Regions from separate parts of the Aquibium microcysteis genome, predicted to be linked through region 2. Evidence: predicted binding sites of a transcription regulator. Region 2 holds the regulator's gene; each other region holds the start of a gene.

The links. Region 2 encodes LexA, which represses DNA repair genes until DNA is damaged. Its sites were predicted from a motif close to TGTTCNNNNTGTGTTCNG; they were not measured.
Region 1: IAI54_RS26025 (PA0069 family radical SAM protein) is a predicted target of LexA. The motif match lies at 2,370-2,387, and genes of this name have one in related genera.
Region 3: IAI54_RS24425 (YifB family Mg chelatase-like AAA ATPase) is a predicted target of LexA. The motif match lies at 3,352-3,369, and genes of this name have one in related genera.

Annotation. Positions count from the first base shown of each region.
Region 1 is NZ_CP061080.1:5,528,214-5,532,799, reverse strand. Features, by position in the region: gene IAI54_RS26045 (hypothetical protein) at 24-209, shown strand; gene IAI54_RS26040 (4-(cytidine 5'-diphospho)-2-C-methyl-D-erythritol kinase) at 241-1,116, shown strand; gene moaB (molybdenum cofactor biosynthesis protein B) at 1,113-1,673, shown strand; gene IAI54_RS26030 (glycosyltransferase) at 1,800-2,312, opposite strand; gene IAI54_RS26025 (PA0069 family radical SAM protein) at 2,452-3,606, shown strand; gene IAI54_RS26020 (ribonuclease HII) at 3,736-4,437, shown strand.
Region 2 is NZ_CP061080.1:1,649,008-1,653,593, forward strand. Features, by position in the region: gene IAI54_RS07520 (sensor histidine kinase) at 1-255, opposite strand, end outside; gene lexA (transcriptional repressor LexA) at 683-1,396, shown strand; gene IAI54_RS07530 (ComEC/Rec2 family competence protein) at 1,390-3,822, opposite strand; gene gltX (glutamate--tRNA ligase) at 3,967-4,586, shown strand, end outside.
Region 3 is NZ_CP061080.1:5,185,064-5,189,649, reverse strand. Features, by position in the region: gene IAI54_RS24430 (transglutaminase-like cysteine peptidase) at 1-603, shown strand, start outside; gene IAI54_RS24425 (YifB family Mg chelatase-like AAA ATPase) at 1,735-3,270, opposite strand; gene gshB (glutathione synthase) at 3,448-4,392, opposite strand; gene IAI54_RS24415 (putative bifunctional diguanylate cyclase/phosphodiesterase) at 4,564-4,586, shown strand, end outside.

The sequences.
Region 1 (4,586 bases), 2.2 Mb from region 2:
CCTTGCTGGAGGAGCAGAACCACATGCCGCAGCTGATCTTCTTCGCCGTCGTCGCGGCGGTCGGCTATTTCGGATACCGGGCCTTCCTGAAGGAGGCGGAACGGGTGTCGGCGCGCGTGCGGCGGGCCGAGAGCGAGACCCGCAGCGGCGCCAACGGCACGCTGGTGAAGGATCCCAAGACGGGCGAGTACCGTCTGGCCAAGGACTGACGGCGCGAAGACCCGGACCGCCGGCAGGACCATGACACAGAGCACCGCCGCGCTGGCGCCGGCGAAGATCAATCTCGCGCTGCACGTGACCGGCCGGCGCGCGGATGGCTATCATCTGCTCGAAACACTCGTGGTGTTCGCGCGGTTCGGCGACGTGCTGGCGGTGGAAGCGGCGGCGGCGGATGCGGTCACGATCGGTGGCCCGCACGGCGCCGGACTGCCCGCCGACGGTTCCAACCTCGTCGTGGCGGCGCGCGACCGGCTGCGGGCGGCATTGCCTGCCGAAACGGCGACGCCGGTGGCGATCCATCTCGACAAGCGGCTGCCGGTCGCCTCGGGCGTCGGCGGCGGATCGAGCGACGCGGCGGCGGCGCTGCGGGCGCTGGCGCAGGTCTGGGGCCTCGACGCCGGTTCTGCCGCGATCGCCGGCATCGCCGCCGGTCTCGGCGCCGACGTGCCGATGTGCCTCGACGGGCGGCCGCTGGTGGCGCGCGGCATCGGCCACACGCTGGAGCCGCTCGCCGCATGGCCGGCCTTCGACGTGGTGCTGGTCAACCCGGGCGTGGCCGTGGCGACGCCGGCCGTGTTCGGGGCACTCGCGCGGCGCGACAACCCGCCGCTGCCGCCCCTGCCCCGCACGCCGGACCATGCCGCCGCGCTTGCCTTCCTCGCGGCCGCGCGCAACGATCTGGAAGCGCCGGCGCTTGCGCTGGCGCCGCAGATCGGCGACGCGCTGGACGCGCTGCGGGCGGCCGGCGCCGGCTTCGCGCGGATGTCGGGCTCTGGCGCGACGTGCTTCGGGATCTTCGACGGCGCCGAGGCGGCGCAGGCCGCGGCGGCGCGCATCCGGGCGGACCGGCCGGGCTGGTTCGTCGAAGCCACGCGAACGAATGGAGCAGGAGCATGAGCCTGGAACGCCTGGACGAAAGCCGACCCTTCATTCCCGTGGGGATCGCGGTGCTGACGGTCTCGGACACCCGCTCGCTCGACGAGGACAAGTCCGGGCGGACGCTGGCGGAGCGGATCGCGCAGGCCGGGCACCGGCTGGCGCACCGCGCGATCGTGACCGACGACGTGGAGAAGATCCGCGGCGCGGTGCTGGGCTGGTGCAACGATCCGGCCGTCGACGTGGTGATCACCACCGGCGGGACCGGATTCACCGGGCGGGACGTGACGCCGGACGCGCTGGAGCCGCTGTTCGAGAAGCGGATGGACGGCTTCTCGTCCGTGTTCCACCGCATCTCCTTCGACAAGATCGGCACCTCGACGATCCAGAGCCGGGCAACCGCCGGGCTGATCGCGCAGACCTTCGTCTTCGTGCTGCCGGGGTCGCCCGGCGCCTGCCGCGACGCATGGGACGGGATCCTCAAGGCCCAGCTCGACTACCGCCACATGCCGTGCAACTTCGTGGAGATCATGCCGCGGCTGGACGAGCACCTGCGGCGCGGCGGGATCGTGGTCTGACAGGATGGGAAAGAACGCCCGTTTCCGCACAGATTGAGCCAACGATCACAAGGATACCAGCGGGCGTTCTTTCGCATCCTCGAATGATTCACTCGCTCTGAGAGGTCCCCGCGGGGCCTTGCCGGCTCACGCCGTCTCGCGGCGCGCCGGCATGATCTCGGCGCCGATGCGGCGGCTGGAGAGGCGTCTGGCCAGGGCCTCCGCGCCGTCCCCCGGCTTCAGCCTCGCCAGGGCCTGGCGCTTGGAGACGAGCAGGCCTTCCGACAGCGGGCGGCTGCGCGTCATCAGCCGGGCGAGAAAGCCACGGTCGGGCGTGCGGGCGCGCAGGAAGCGGGCGGGCGTGGTGGCGTGGCCGACATGGGCGAACACCGCCTCGACCCAGCCGTCGGCCAGCCGGGCACCCGGCTCGACGAACAGGAGCCAGTCGCCCCTGGCGCGGCGCACGCCGCCGATGAGGTCACCCGACGGCACGATGATGCAGCCGGCATGGTCGGCGACCGCCGCAGTCTGATCGGTCGAGCCGCGGTCGTGGACGAGAACCTCGCGGACGACGCCTTCGACCGCACCCGACACGAGGGACGCGAGCGTCCGGGCGAGGGCCTCCTGGTGGTTGCGGGTCTCGATCATCACCGACAGCATGGATACGGCATAATCCAAACGCCGGCCAAACGCCAGTGTTGCAGCGCAGCATGCTTATGTTCTTGCTTTGTTCCGATGCCTGCTCTAGGAATAGTTTCATCAGAGCGGCGATTCTCCCTCGCCGTACGGAGCATGAGACATGGAACAGATCGCACGCGCGGACATTGCCGCCTTCACAAGCGGAGATTCCGGTTTGGCCAATGCGATGATCGAGCAGAGCGGCGTGCGGATCGGCGAAAGGCGCCGGCGCGGCCGGGCGGCCGGCATCAATCCGTCGGGTCGGTTCGAGGCGCTGCGGCGCGACGTCTTCGACGACGGCTGGGACACGATCGAGGACCTGCCGCCGTTCAAGACCGAGGTGCAGACCGAGAAGCCGCGGACGATCATCACCCGCAACGAATCGCCCGACATCTCCTTCGACCGCTCGATCAACCCCTATCGCGGCTGCGAGCACGGCTGCGTCTACTGCTTCGCGCGGCCGACGCATGGCTACATGGGGCTTTCGGCGGGGATCGACTTCGAGTCCAAGCTGTTCGCCAAGCCGGACGCGGCGAAGCTGCTCGAGCGGGAACTCGGCAAGGACGGCTACCAGCCGAAGACCATCGCCATCGGCACCAACACCGATCCCTACCAGCCGATCGAGAAGCGCTACGGCATCATGCGGCAGATCCTGGAGGTGCTGGAGGCGCACGACCATCCGGTCGGCATCGTGACCAAGTCGGCGCTGGTGACGCGCGACATCGACATCCTGTCCCGCATGGCGGAGAAGGGGCTGGCCAAGGTGGCGCTGTCGGTGACGACGCTCGACCGGCGGCTGGCGCGGGCCATGGAGCCGCGCGCCGCCACGCCGACGCGGCGGCTGGAGACGATGAAGGCGCTGTCGGAAGCCGGCATCCCGGTCTCGGTGATGGTGGCGCCGGTGATCCCCGGCCTCACCGACCACGAGGTGGAGCGCATCCTCGATTCGGCGCAGTCGGTCGGCGCGCGCGAGGCGGGTTACATCATCCTGCGGCTGCCGCTGGAGGTGAGCCCGATCTTCAAGGACTGGCTCTTGCGGCACTATCCCGACAGCTACCGCCACGTTCTGTCGCTGGTGCGCTCGATGCGCGACGGCAAGGACTACGACTCGACCTGGGGTGCGCGCATGAAGGGCGCTGGTCCCTATGCCTGGCAGATCGGGCGGCGGTTCCAGATCGCCGCGCGCCGCCTCGGGCTGAACCAGAACAAGCGCGTGCTGCGGACCGACCTGTTCAAGCCGCCGGCCCGCGCCGGCGAGCAGCTTTCGCTGCTCTGACGCCCGTCCCACGTCGACCGCCTCCCCTTCCGTCCGGCCGCTTCGTCCCGGCTGGACGGCGCCCGCCCGGTTCGCCCCGACCGGGCGGGCCTTGCGGAGGGCCGGACGCTCTGCGACCATCGCCGCACCATGAGTCGCCTTCCCTCCGGTCCTCCGCTCCTGTTCGACATGCCGCTGGCGCCCGATTTCTCGATCGAGACGCGGCTGATGGCGCGCGGCGCCGGCCCGGTCTGCGGCCTCGACGAGGCCGGCCGCGGACCGCTCGCGGGGCCGGTCGTGGCGGCGGCGGTGATCCTCGACCCGCGCCGCATCCCGCCGGGACTGGACGATTCGAAGCGGCTGAAGGCCGCCGATCGCGAGCGGCTCTGCGCGGAGATCCTGCGCACGGCAAGCGCCGTCTCGGTCGCGTCGGTGGCGGCCGACGGCATCGACACGGTCAACATCCTGCGCGCGAGCCTCGAGGCGATGCGGCGGGCAGCCACCCTGCTGTGCGTGTCGCCCGGTCACGCGCTGGTCGACGGGCGCGACGTGCCGCCGGGCCTGCCCTGCGACGCGCAGGCGCTGGTGAAGGGCGACCAGCGGTCGCAGTCGATCGCCGCCGCCTCGATCGTCGCCAAGGTCACGCGCGACCGCATGATGACGCGCTGCGCGGCCGTGCACACGGCCTACGGCTTCGATCTGCACATGGGCTACGCCACCGCGCGGCACCGCTCCGCGATCGTCGAAGCGGGCGCGGTCATGCGCATCCACCGCATGAGCTTCGCGCCGCTGAAGAGCGGGGCGGTCGAGGCGGACGTGGAAGAGGGCCTGCTGGTGGCGCAGGCCGGCTGAGCCGGCCATGGAGGCCGACCGGGCGGCGCCACGTCGCGTTCCGGGATGACGACGGGGAGCGGCGGCCGGGTTCGGCGGACGTCGCCCCAGTCCCGTGTCACCGAACCCGCCGGACCCGCAAGGGGGTAAAGTCCTTCAAGACACGCCGT
Region 2 (4,586 bases):
GAGCGGCCGGCCATCGGCCTGCGGTCGCACGCGCAGGCGGAACCAGTGAGCCGACGGCGTGAAGCCTTCCGAGAAGAGCTTCTTCACCGGCGCGAACTGCATCCCGACCACATCCTCGACGCCCAGCCGCGCCGACGGGTCCTCGAGCACCGCTCGCTCGACGACGTGGTCGGACCCCGGATGCAGCGAGACGAGCGAGGCGGCACCCAGGATGGTGATGACGATCCCGATGACCGCGAGCAATGGCAGCAGCAACTCGCTTCCATAGTCGGCGACACGCGAGCGAATGCTCGCCGTCTTCAGATGAGATGCGACCGGCTCGGCAGCCCGCCTCGGTGAGAATTCCATGAGCCCCGACAGACGCCCCTCTCGTAAGAGCCGGGCGACACCGGAATTCCCCTGCGACTTCCACGCCACGCCCCGCCTGCCAACCTATGCAACGCACGCGGAGAATTTACCAGCGGTTGACCGACCTTCGTCCCCAGCCGTCGGCGCTTCCATCCCCGGCGCCGCGGCTCGCCCATCGCGCCGGTCAGGCGGGCGTGGCAGCGGGAAGCGGCGCTGGCCGGTTTCTGCGCATGCGCGGTGACCGGATCCGAACAAAGCGATTGCGGAACAAGACTGGAACAGATAGGTTTGTTCCGGTTTTGTTTTTCGCACGATTCCTTCCGGGGGTGGACCCATGCTGACCCGCAAGCAACACGAACTGCTGCTCTATATCCACGAGCGTCTGAAGGAGACGGGCATACCGCCGTCCTTCGACGAGATGAAGGAGGCGCTCGATCTCGCCTCCAAGTCGGGCATCCACCGCCTGATCACGGCGCTGGAGGAACGCGGTTTCATCCGGCGGCTGCCCAACCGCGCCCGCGCGCTGGAAGTGCTGCGGCTGCCCGATTCGATTGCGCCCGGCCTCGGCGCGCCGCGGAAGTTCTCGCCCAGCGTCGTGGAGGGCGGACTAGGCAGGAAGCCGGAAGCGAGTCCCGCGCGCACGGCCAGCAACGACGACAACGCGAACGGTGTTTCGATCCCGGTGATGGGCCGCATCGCCGCCGGCGTTCCGATCGACGCCATCCAGCACCAGACCCATTCGGTCGTGGTGCCGCCGGACATGCTGGCGGGCGGCGACCACTACGCGCTGGAGGTGAAGGGCGATTCGATGATCGAGGCCGGCATCCTCGACGGCGATACGGTCATCATCCGCAATACTTCCAGTGCCACGCCCGGGGACATCGTGGTGGCGCTCGTCGACGGCGAAGAGGCGACGCTGAAGCGCTTCCGCCGCAAGGGCGCGTCGATTGCGCTCGAAGCGGCCAACCCCGCCTACGAGACGCGGATCTTCGGACCCGACCGCGTCAGCGTCCAGGGCAAACTGGTCGGCCTCATCCGGCGTTACTGAGCCGGCGCGTCCGGGCTCCTGCCGGCCGGAGCACCTGCGCTGCTTTCGTCCGGCTTCCGCCTTTCGGGCTCATAGGGCGGCATGCCGCGCGCCTCGCGCGAAAAGCTCCGGTGCGCATGCCAGGGTCTGAAGGGTTCGCGTATGGCGCGGCGGAGCGCGACGTTTGCTCCCCTCCCCTCGCCGGCCGCCGTGAATCGTCCTTCCGCACTGCCGCGGCGGGCGAGATCGCGCCTCGTGAGCACGGTCGTGGAACTGCCGGCGGGACAGGGGGCAGCGACCGTCGCATCCTCGATCACCATGAGGGCGGCGGTACCGCAATGCCCTGATGCCGACACCCCCTCGCTCACCCAGACGACCAACGCGCCGCTGGCATGGCGGGCAGCACAGGCTCCGCCGGTGCAGGTGAACGGCGTGTCGGGCTCCGGCGGCGAGAACGGCTGCGGCACGCCGGATGCCTGCTCGGCTCCGCCCGAAGTCATCACCGGCCGGACGACTGCGCCGGCCATGGCCGCATCCATCCATATCCCGGTGACGAAGTCGCTCGGTCGCGGCCGACTGACGGAGAGGTCGCCGTTGCCCATGCGCATGGCGACCAGGCGGCCGTCGTCCGATACGAACAGATCCGGCAGGTCGCGGCCCGCGATGATGGCGAGGCCGGCGACGAGCAGCGGCAGGGCGAGCAGGCGCAGCCATGTGGTCAGCACGGTCGCCAGCACGAGGGCCACCGTCAGCGTCAGCACTGCTGCCGCCGGGATGGCGCCGACGGCGTCGATCGGCGTCAGCTCCGCCAGCCGGCGCGCGACCGCCAGCATCACGCCGATGCCCCAGCCCATCAGGTCGAGCGCCGGCCCGTCGAGCCCGAACGGCATCAGCACGCCGGCGAGCACCGCCGACGGCATGACGACGAGCGACACCACGGGCATGGCGAGCAGGTTCGCCACGAGACCGAGCGGCGAGGCCCGGTGGAAGTGCCACACGCCGTAGAGCGCCGTCGCCGTCCCGGCGATCAGCGAGGTCGCCGCGATGCCGCCGGCATAGGCGAGGCCCTTCCCGAGCAGGGCCCGCGGCAGCGCGCGGTCGTGGTTCCGCCCGCCGCCCGGCGGGTGGCGAAGGCGCCGCTCCGACCAGGCGGCATAGGCGGCGATCAGGGCTCCCGTCGCGGCGAAGGACATCTGGAAACTCGGTCCCACCACCTCGTGCGGGGCGACGGCGACGACGATCAGCGCCGAGATCGCCAGGTTGCGCATCGTCAGCGCGGCGCGATCGAACAGCAGCGCCACCAGCATCACCGCGATCATGATGAAGGATCGCTGCGCCGCCACCGCCGCGCCGCAGATCACGAGATAGTAGGACGCGGCCAGGAGCGCGGCGACGGCGGCGTATTTCTTGACGGGCCGGCGCGATGCGAAACCGGGTGCCAGCGCGAAGAGGAAACGCAGCGTCAGCATCACCGTGCCCGCCACCAGGGCCATGTGCAGGCCGGAGATCGACAGCACATGCGCGAGACCGGTCTTGCGCAGGTCCTCGTTGACCTCTTCGGGAATGCCGGCGCGCGTCCCGGCGATCAGGGCCGCGGCGATGGCGCCTTCCGCCCCACCGACACGCTCGACGATGCGCGCCGAAATCGCCTCGCGCATGCGGCCGACGCGGGCGAGCAGCTCCTGCCGCCACCCCGCCGCCGCCGGGAGGTCCGTCTCCACCGGGTTGGTCAGGAAGAAGCCGGTCGCGCCGATCCCGTCCATGTAGCTTTCGAAGGCGAAGTCGTAGCCATGCGGACGCGCGGGGCCCGACGGGGGAAACAGCCGGGCATAGCCGGAAACGCCGTCTCCGGGCACGAGCGTCGCGGGGATCGCGCGGGCCGAGAGCCGGACGCGGCGAGGCGCATGGCGCAATGTCGGCCGCGCCGTGGCCGACACGTCGATCGTCAGCCGCACCCGCCCGCTCGCCTGCCGCTCGATGGCGGCGACGCGTCCGGTCACCATGGTGGGGATCTCGGCGCCCAGCATCGGCGTGCTCGCGCGCCAGGTCTCGGCCTTGCCGGCCAGCGCACCCAGCGCCACCATCAGCGCCGCGGTCGCGGCCAGCCTTGCCATGCCGCCCTCCGCCGCCGCGAGGCGCAGCGCGATCGCAGCCCCCACCAGCGACCCGAGGAGAGGAAAGCCGGGCTCGAACGGGAGCGTCCAGTAGAGCGCAGCCCCTGCGGCGAGGAGAACCGGCAGGGACAGGAACCCCGCGCCGCGATCGCGCTCCACGGCGACGGCGTCGCGGGCGGCGCGCCGGATCCGTCCCGCCATGCCCGATGATGCCGGCAGCGCGAAGCCGGCGCGTGATGCTCGCCCGATCCCATCCGCGCGGTCGGGCAGAGACGCCCCCGCCGGGGCGGGCAGCATGCGCCGCTCGTCGGCGTCCGGCTCACCCGTCGCCATCGCCATCGTCCCCGCCCGGAGCTTCCAAGCCGACGCCCTTCCCCGAAACGCTTGCGCCCGAATGAGCCTATGCTACATGAACGCGACCCAAAACACCCGCGCGACATGCAGACCCTGCGCACGCGCCAGTCCCCTGGATCCGCCATGACCGCACCCGTCGTCACGCGCTTCGCGCCTTCGCCCACCGGATTCCTCCACATCGGCGGTGCGCGCACCGCCTTGTTCAACTGGCTCTACGCGAAGCACACCGGCGGCACGATGCTGCTGCGCATCGAGGACACGGATCGCGAGCGGTCGACGGAGGAGGCGACGGTCGCCATCCTCGAGGGCCTCGCCTGGCTCGGGCTCACCTGGGACGGCGACCCGATCTCGCAGGCCTCGCGTGCCGAGCGGCACCGGGAGGTGGCCGAGGAACTCGTCCGCATCGGGCAGGCCTACTATGCCTACGAAACCGCCGAGGAACTGGACGCCATGCGCGAGAAGGCCCGGGCCGAGGGCCGGCCGCCGCGCTACGACGGAAGCTGGCGCGATCGCGACGCCTCCCAGGCGCCGGCGGGCGTGCGGCCGGTGATCCGCATCAAGGCGCCGCGGGACGGCGAGACGGTGGTGCAGGATCGCGTACAGGGCGAGGTGCGCTTTCCCAACAAGGACCTCGATGATTTCATCATCCTGCGGTCCGACGGCACGCCAACCTACATGCACGCGGTCGTGGTCGACGATCACGACATGGGCGTGACCCACATCATCCGCGGCGACGACCATCT
Region 3 (4,586 bases), 2.6 Mb from region 2:
TTCAGGCTGGCGGGCGCGACCCTCGCACTCGCAGCGTTCACCGGCCTCGGCATCGCGCAGTCCGGCGTCGCATCCGCCCAGTCGCTCGGCACAGGCGGGCTGACGTCGCAGCCGATCGGCCACTACGAGTTCTGCAAGTCCAGCCCGTCCGAATGCAGCACGGCCACTCCCGACAGGGGTCCCGTCCGGATGACGAGCGCCCTGTGGACCCGCATCACCGGCATCAACGCCAAGGTGAACGGCGACATCCGGCCGATGTCCGACATCGACGTCTTCGGCAAGGACGAGGTCTGGGCCTACCCGACCGACGGGGTGGGCGACTGCGAGGACTACGTTCTCGAGAAGCGCCGCCAGCTCTCGCGGTCCATCCCGCTCTCCAACCTGCTCATCACCGTGGTGCGCAAGAAGAACGGCGAGGGCCATGCGGTGCTGACGGTGCGTGCGGACCAGGGCGACTTCATCCTCGACAACCTCACCGACGAGGTGAAGACCTGGGACAAGACCGGCTATCGCTTCCTCAAACGGCAGGCGAGCAGCCACACCGGCCGCTGGGTCAGCCTCGTCGACGACCAGAACATGATGGTCGGATCGGTCCAGCAGTAGCAGGGCCGGAAGACGGAGCCGTCCGCGAAGATCGCGACTCCTTCCCGAGGCGGCATTCTTGCGGCATGAGTCGCGCGGCGGCGGGCACCCGCTTCAGGCCGCGGCGGGACAAGAATGCGTGAGCCTGCGGCCAGCGAGGGACCGCAGCGAACGAACGCCTGACCCGCAGACGTTTCCTCTCAACGCAGCATGCCCAACCTCATGGTGCCCGCACGCCGTTCTTCACGGCAGCGTCCGGCCAGACGACAGGCGTCGTCAGCGCACCGGAGCCGTCGGCACCGAGCGGCGCGGACCCATGCGTCACCGGCCCAGCCTCCATGACTGCCCCAAACGGCAGCGCCCGGCCAAGCGACAGGCGTCGTCAGCGCGCCGGAGCCGTCGGCACTGGGCAGCGCGGACCCAATGCGTCACCGGCCCAGCCTCCATGACTGCCCCAGTTTGCAGAATTTGGCGCACACGACCCCGCCGCATCGGCTGATCGCCAGAAGCCGAAGCGGTCACATCGCGGAGTGGCGGAGAAACGCCGCTCCGCGCGCTCGGCGCACCTCTCCCCCGGCACACCCAGGCCGTCGGCGCCCGCCTGCGCCCGCCCCATGCGCCACCGGCCCAGCACGACCCGTCCACCGGCACAACCGGCCGGACCGCCGAAGCGAAGCCGGTCTGGCGGCGAGGCGGACCACGCCGCCCGCCGCGTCGGCCGCATAGCCAGGAACCGGAGCAGCCACACCCCGGACTGGCGGGGAAACGTCGCGCTGCAAGCGCGGCGGATCTTTCCCTCGGCACTCCGGCGCGTCGGTGCCGGCCTGCGCCCCGTCCCATGCGCCACCGGCCCACGTACAGCCGGCCGGGCCGCCGCAGCGAGGCCCCATCTGCCGGTCATGCGAACGGGGCAGCCCGCCGCCTCGACCCCATCGCCAGGCGCCGGCGCGGTTGCACCACCGACCGGCGGGCATCCCCGCCCGGTGGCGCGCACATTCCCCTGACGGCCGCGATCGCGCGCCATGCTGCTCATCGCCGCCGCGCGTCGGATTGCCGTCTCGGCCCCGCGTCAGGCGGCCTGTCGCAGCCGCGGCGCGTCAGGCGGCCTGTCGCAGCGGCCCCGCGTCAGGCGGCCTGACGCGCGGCGGCGTGTCAGGCCGCCTGTCGCGCCTGCATGTCCGCGCCCATGCGGTAGGAAATGGCCTCCGCAAGATGGATGCGTCCCACGGTCTCGACGCCGTCGAGATCGGCGAGCGTGCGCGCCACCTTGAGGACGCGGTGATAGGCCCGCGCCGAAAAGCCCATCTTCTCCGATGCTTCCCGGAGCAGGGCGAGGCCCGCCGCGTCCGGCGCGGCGATCTCCTCGATCAGCGACGGCCCGCACTGGGCATTGGTGCCGATCCCCGGCATGCCGCGCTCGTCGAAGCGGTCCCGCTGGATACGCCGTGCGGCGGCGACGCGCGCGGCGACTTCCGCGCTGGTCTCGGCGCGGCCGGGGCGGATCAGGTCGGCGGCCGACACCGAGGGCACCTCGATCCGCAGGTCGATGCGGTCGAGCAGCGGGCCGGAAATGCGGGCCTGGTAGTCGGACTGGCAGCGCGGGCCGCGCGCGCAGCGGTGGCCGGGCTCGCCGGCCATGCCGCAGCGGCACGGGTTCATCGCCGCGACGAGCTGGACCCGCGCCGGGTAGGTGACGCGCGCATTGGCCCTGGCGATCACGCATTCGCCGGTTTCGAGCGGCTGGCGCAGCGAATCGAGCACCGGCGCGCCGAATTCGGGCAGTTCGTCGAGGAACAGCACGCCGTGATGGGCGAGCGAGGCCTCGCCCGGCTTCACCCGCAGTCCGCCACCCACCAGCGCGGCGATCGAAGCGGAGTGGTGCGGCGCGCGGAAGGGACGGCGGTCGGACAGCTTGCCGCCGGCCAGTTCGCCGGCGATCGAGGCGATCATCGACACTTCGAGCAGTTCGCGCGGCGACAGCGGCGGCAGGATCGACGGCAGGCGCTGCGCGAGCATCGACTTTCCCGAGCCCGGCGGTCCGCTCATCAGAAGGTTGTGTCCGCCGGCCGCTGCAACCTCCAGCGCCCGCTTGGCGCTCTCCTGGCCCTTGATGTCGGCGAGATCGGGCAGGTTCGACGCCGGCGGGCGGATCTGCGCCTGCGGCCGCGACAGCACCTGCGTGCCGCGGAAATGGTTGGCGATGGCGATCAGGCTGCGCGGCGCGAGGATCTCCACCTCAGCGCCCGCCCAGGCGGCTTCCGGACCCGAGGCATGCGGGCAGATCAGCCCCTTGCCGAGGGCATTGGCGCCGATGGCCGCCGGCAGCGCGCCGTCCACGGGCGTCGTCGTCCCGTCGAGCGACAGTTCCCCGAGCACGACGAAGCCCGCCAGCGCGTCGCCCGGCACCGCCCCGAGCGCCGCCATCAGGCCGAGCGCGATCGGCAGGTCGTAATGGCTGCCTTCCTTCGGCAGGTCGGCCGGGGCGAGGTTCACCGTCACCTTCTTGGCCGGCAGCGACAGGCCCGATGCGTGCAGCGCGGCCTGCACGCGCTCCCGGCTCTCGGCGACGGCCTTGTCCGGGAGTCCGACGATCTGCATGCCGACCTTGCCCGGCGCGATCATCACCTGCACGTCCACCGGCACCGCCTCTATCCCCTGGAAGGCGACCGTGCTCACACGTGAAACCATCGGACCATCCCCGCGCGCTGGCCGCGGCGGGAGCGTTCGCATCGCCGTCCCGCCGACGATGCGCCATTCATGCACGGATCAAGGAACATTACAAGAACGTTCTGCAGCCTATCCGCGCATTCCGGTCGATACCCGCCTGACGGGCAGCGACCATGCCGGCCGGAGACGCTCCGGGCGCTAGCTCGAGCGCTTCGTCTCCACCGCGTCCCAGAACAGCGCCGCGATGTCGGCGCCGCCGAACTTCTGCACCTCGCGCACGCCGGTGGGGGACGTCACGTTGATCTCCGTCAGGTAGCCGCCGATCACGTCGATGCCGACGAGCAGGAAGCCGCGCTCGCGCAGCGCCGGCCCGATGCGGGCGCAGATCTCGTGCTCGCGGTTGGTCAGTTCGGTCGCCTCGGCGCGGCCGCCGACATGCATGTTCGATCGGGAGTCGGTCTCCGACGGCACGCGGTTGATGGCGCCCACGGGCTCGCCGTCGATCAGGATGATCCGCTTGTCGCCCTTGCGCACGTCCTTCAGGTAGCGCTGGACGATGTAGGGCTCGCGGAACATCTGGCCGAACATCTCCAGCAGCGAGGCGAGGTTCCGGTCCGCCTCGGCCAGATGGAAGATGCCGGCGCCGCCGTTGCCGTAGAGCGGCTTGACGATGATGTCGCCGAATTCCCTGCGGAAGGCGGCGACCTCGCGCGGGTCCTTCGTGATCAGCGTCTCCGGCATCAGGTCGGGGAACTCGGTGACGAAGATCTTTTCGGGGCTGTTCCTCACCCAGGCGGGGTCGTTGACGACCAGCGTCCTGGGGTGGATGCGCTCCAGGATGTGGGTGGTGGTGATGTAGTTCATGTCGAAGGGCGGGTCCTGGCGCAGCAGGACCACGTCCACCTCGGTCAGGTCGAGGCGCTCCTGTTCGCCGAGCGTGTAGTGGTCGCCGCGGACGTCGCGCACCTGCATCGGTTCGGCCCAGGCGAAGGCCCTGCCGTCGCGCAGCGAGAGCTTGTCGGGCGTGTAGTGGAACAGCTCGTGGCCGCGCCGCTGCGCTTCCAGCGACAGGGCGAAGGTGGTGTCGCCCGCGATCGAGACGGTTGCGACATGGTCCATCTGCACGGCTATTCTGAGCGACATGGAGCATCCTCCGACAGGGGCTTCAGGGTCTGCCATGTAGACAAATGCCGCGGGGATGCCAATGCGCAAGCGGCGCTGGTCCAAAGGGTAGCGCGCGGGCCGGTGCGCTACACGCTTCCTAAACGGTTCTCGTCCATCCTTCGCCCCAGTCGCGGAACGGCCCCTGATCGGATGAGAACGGCAGCACTTGGCAT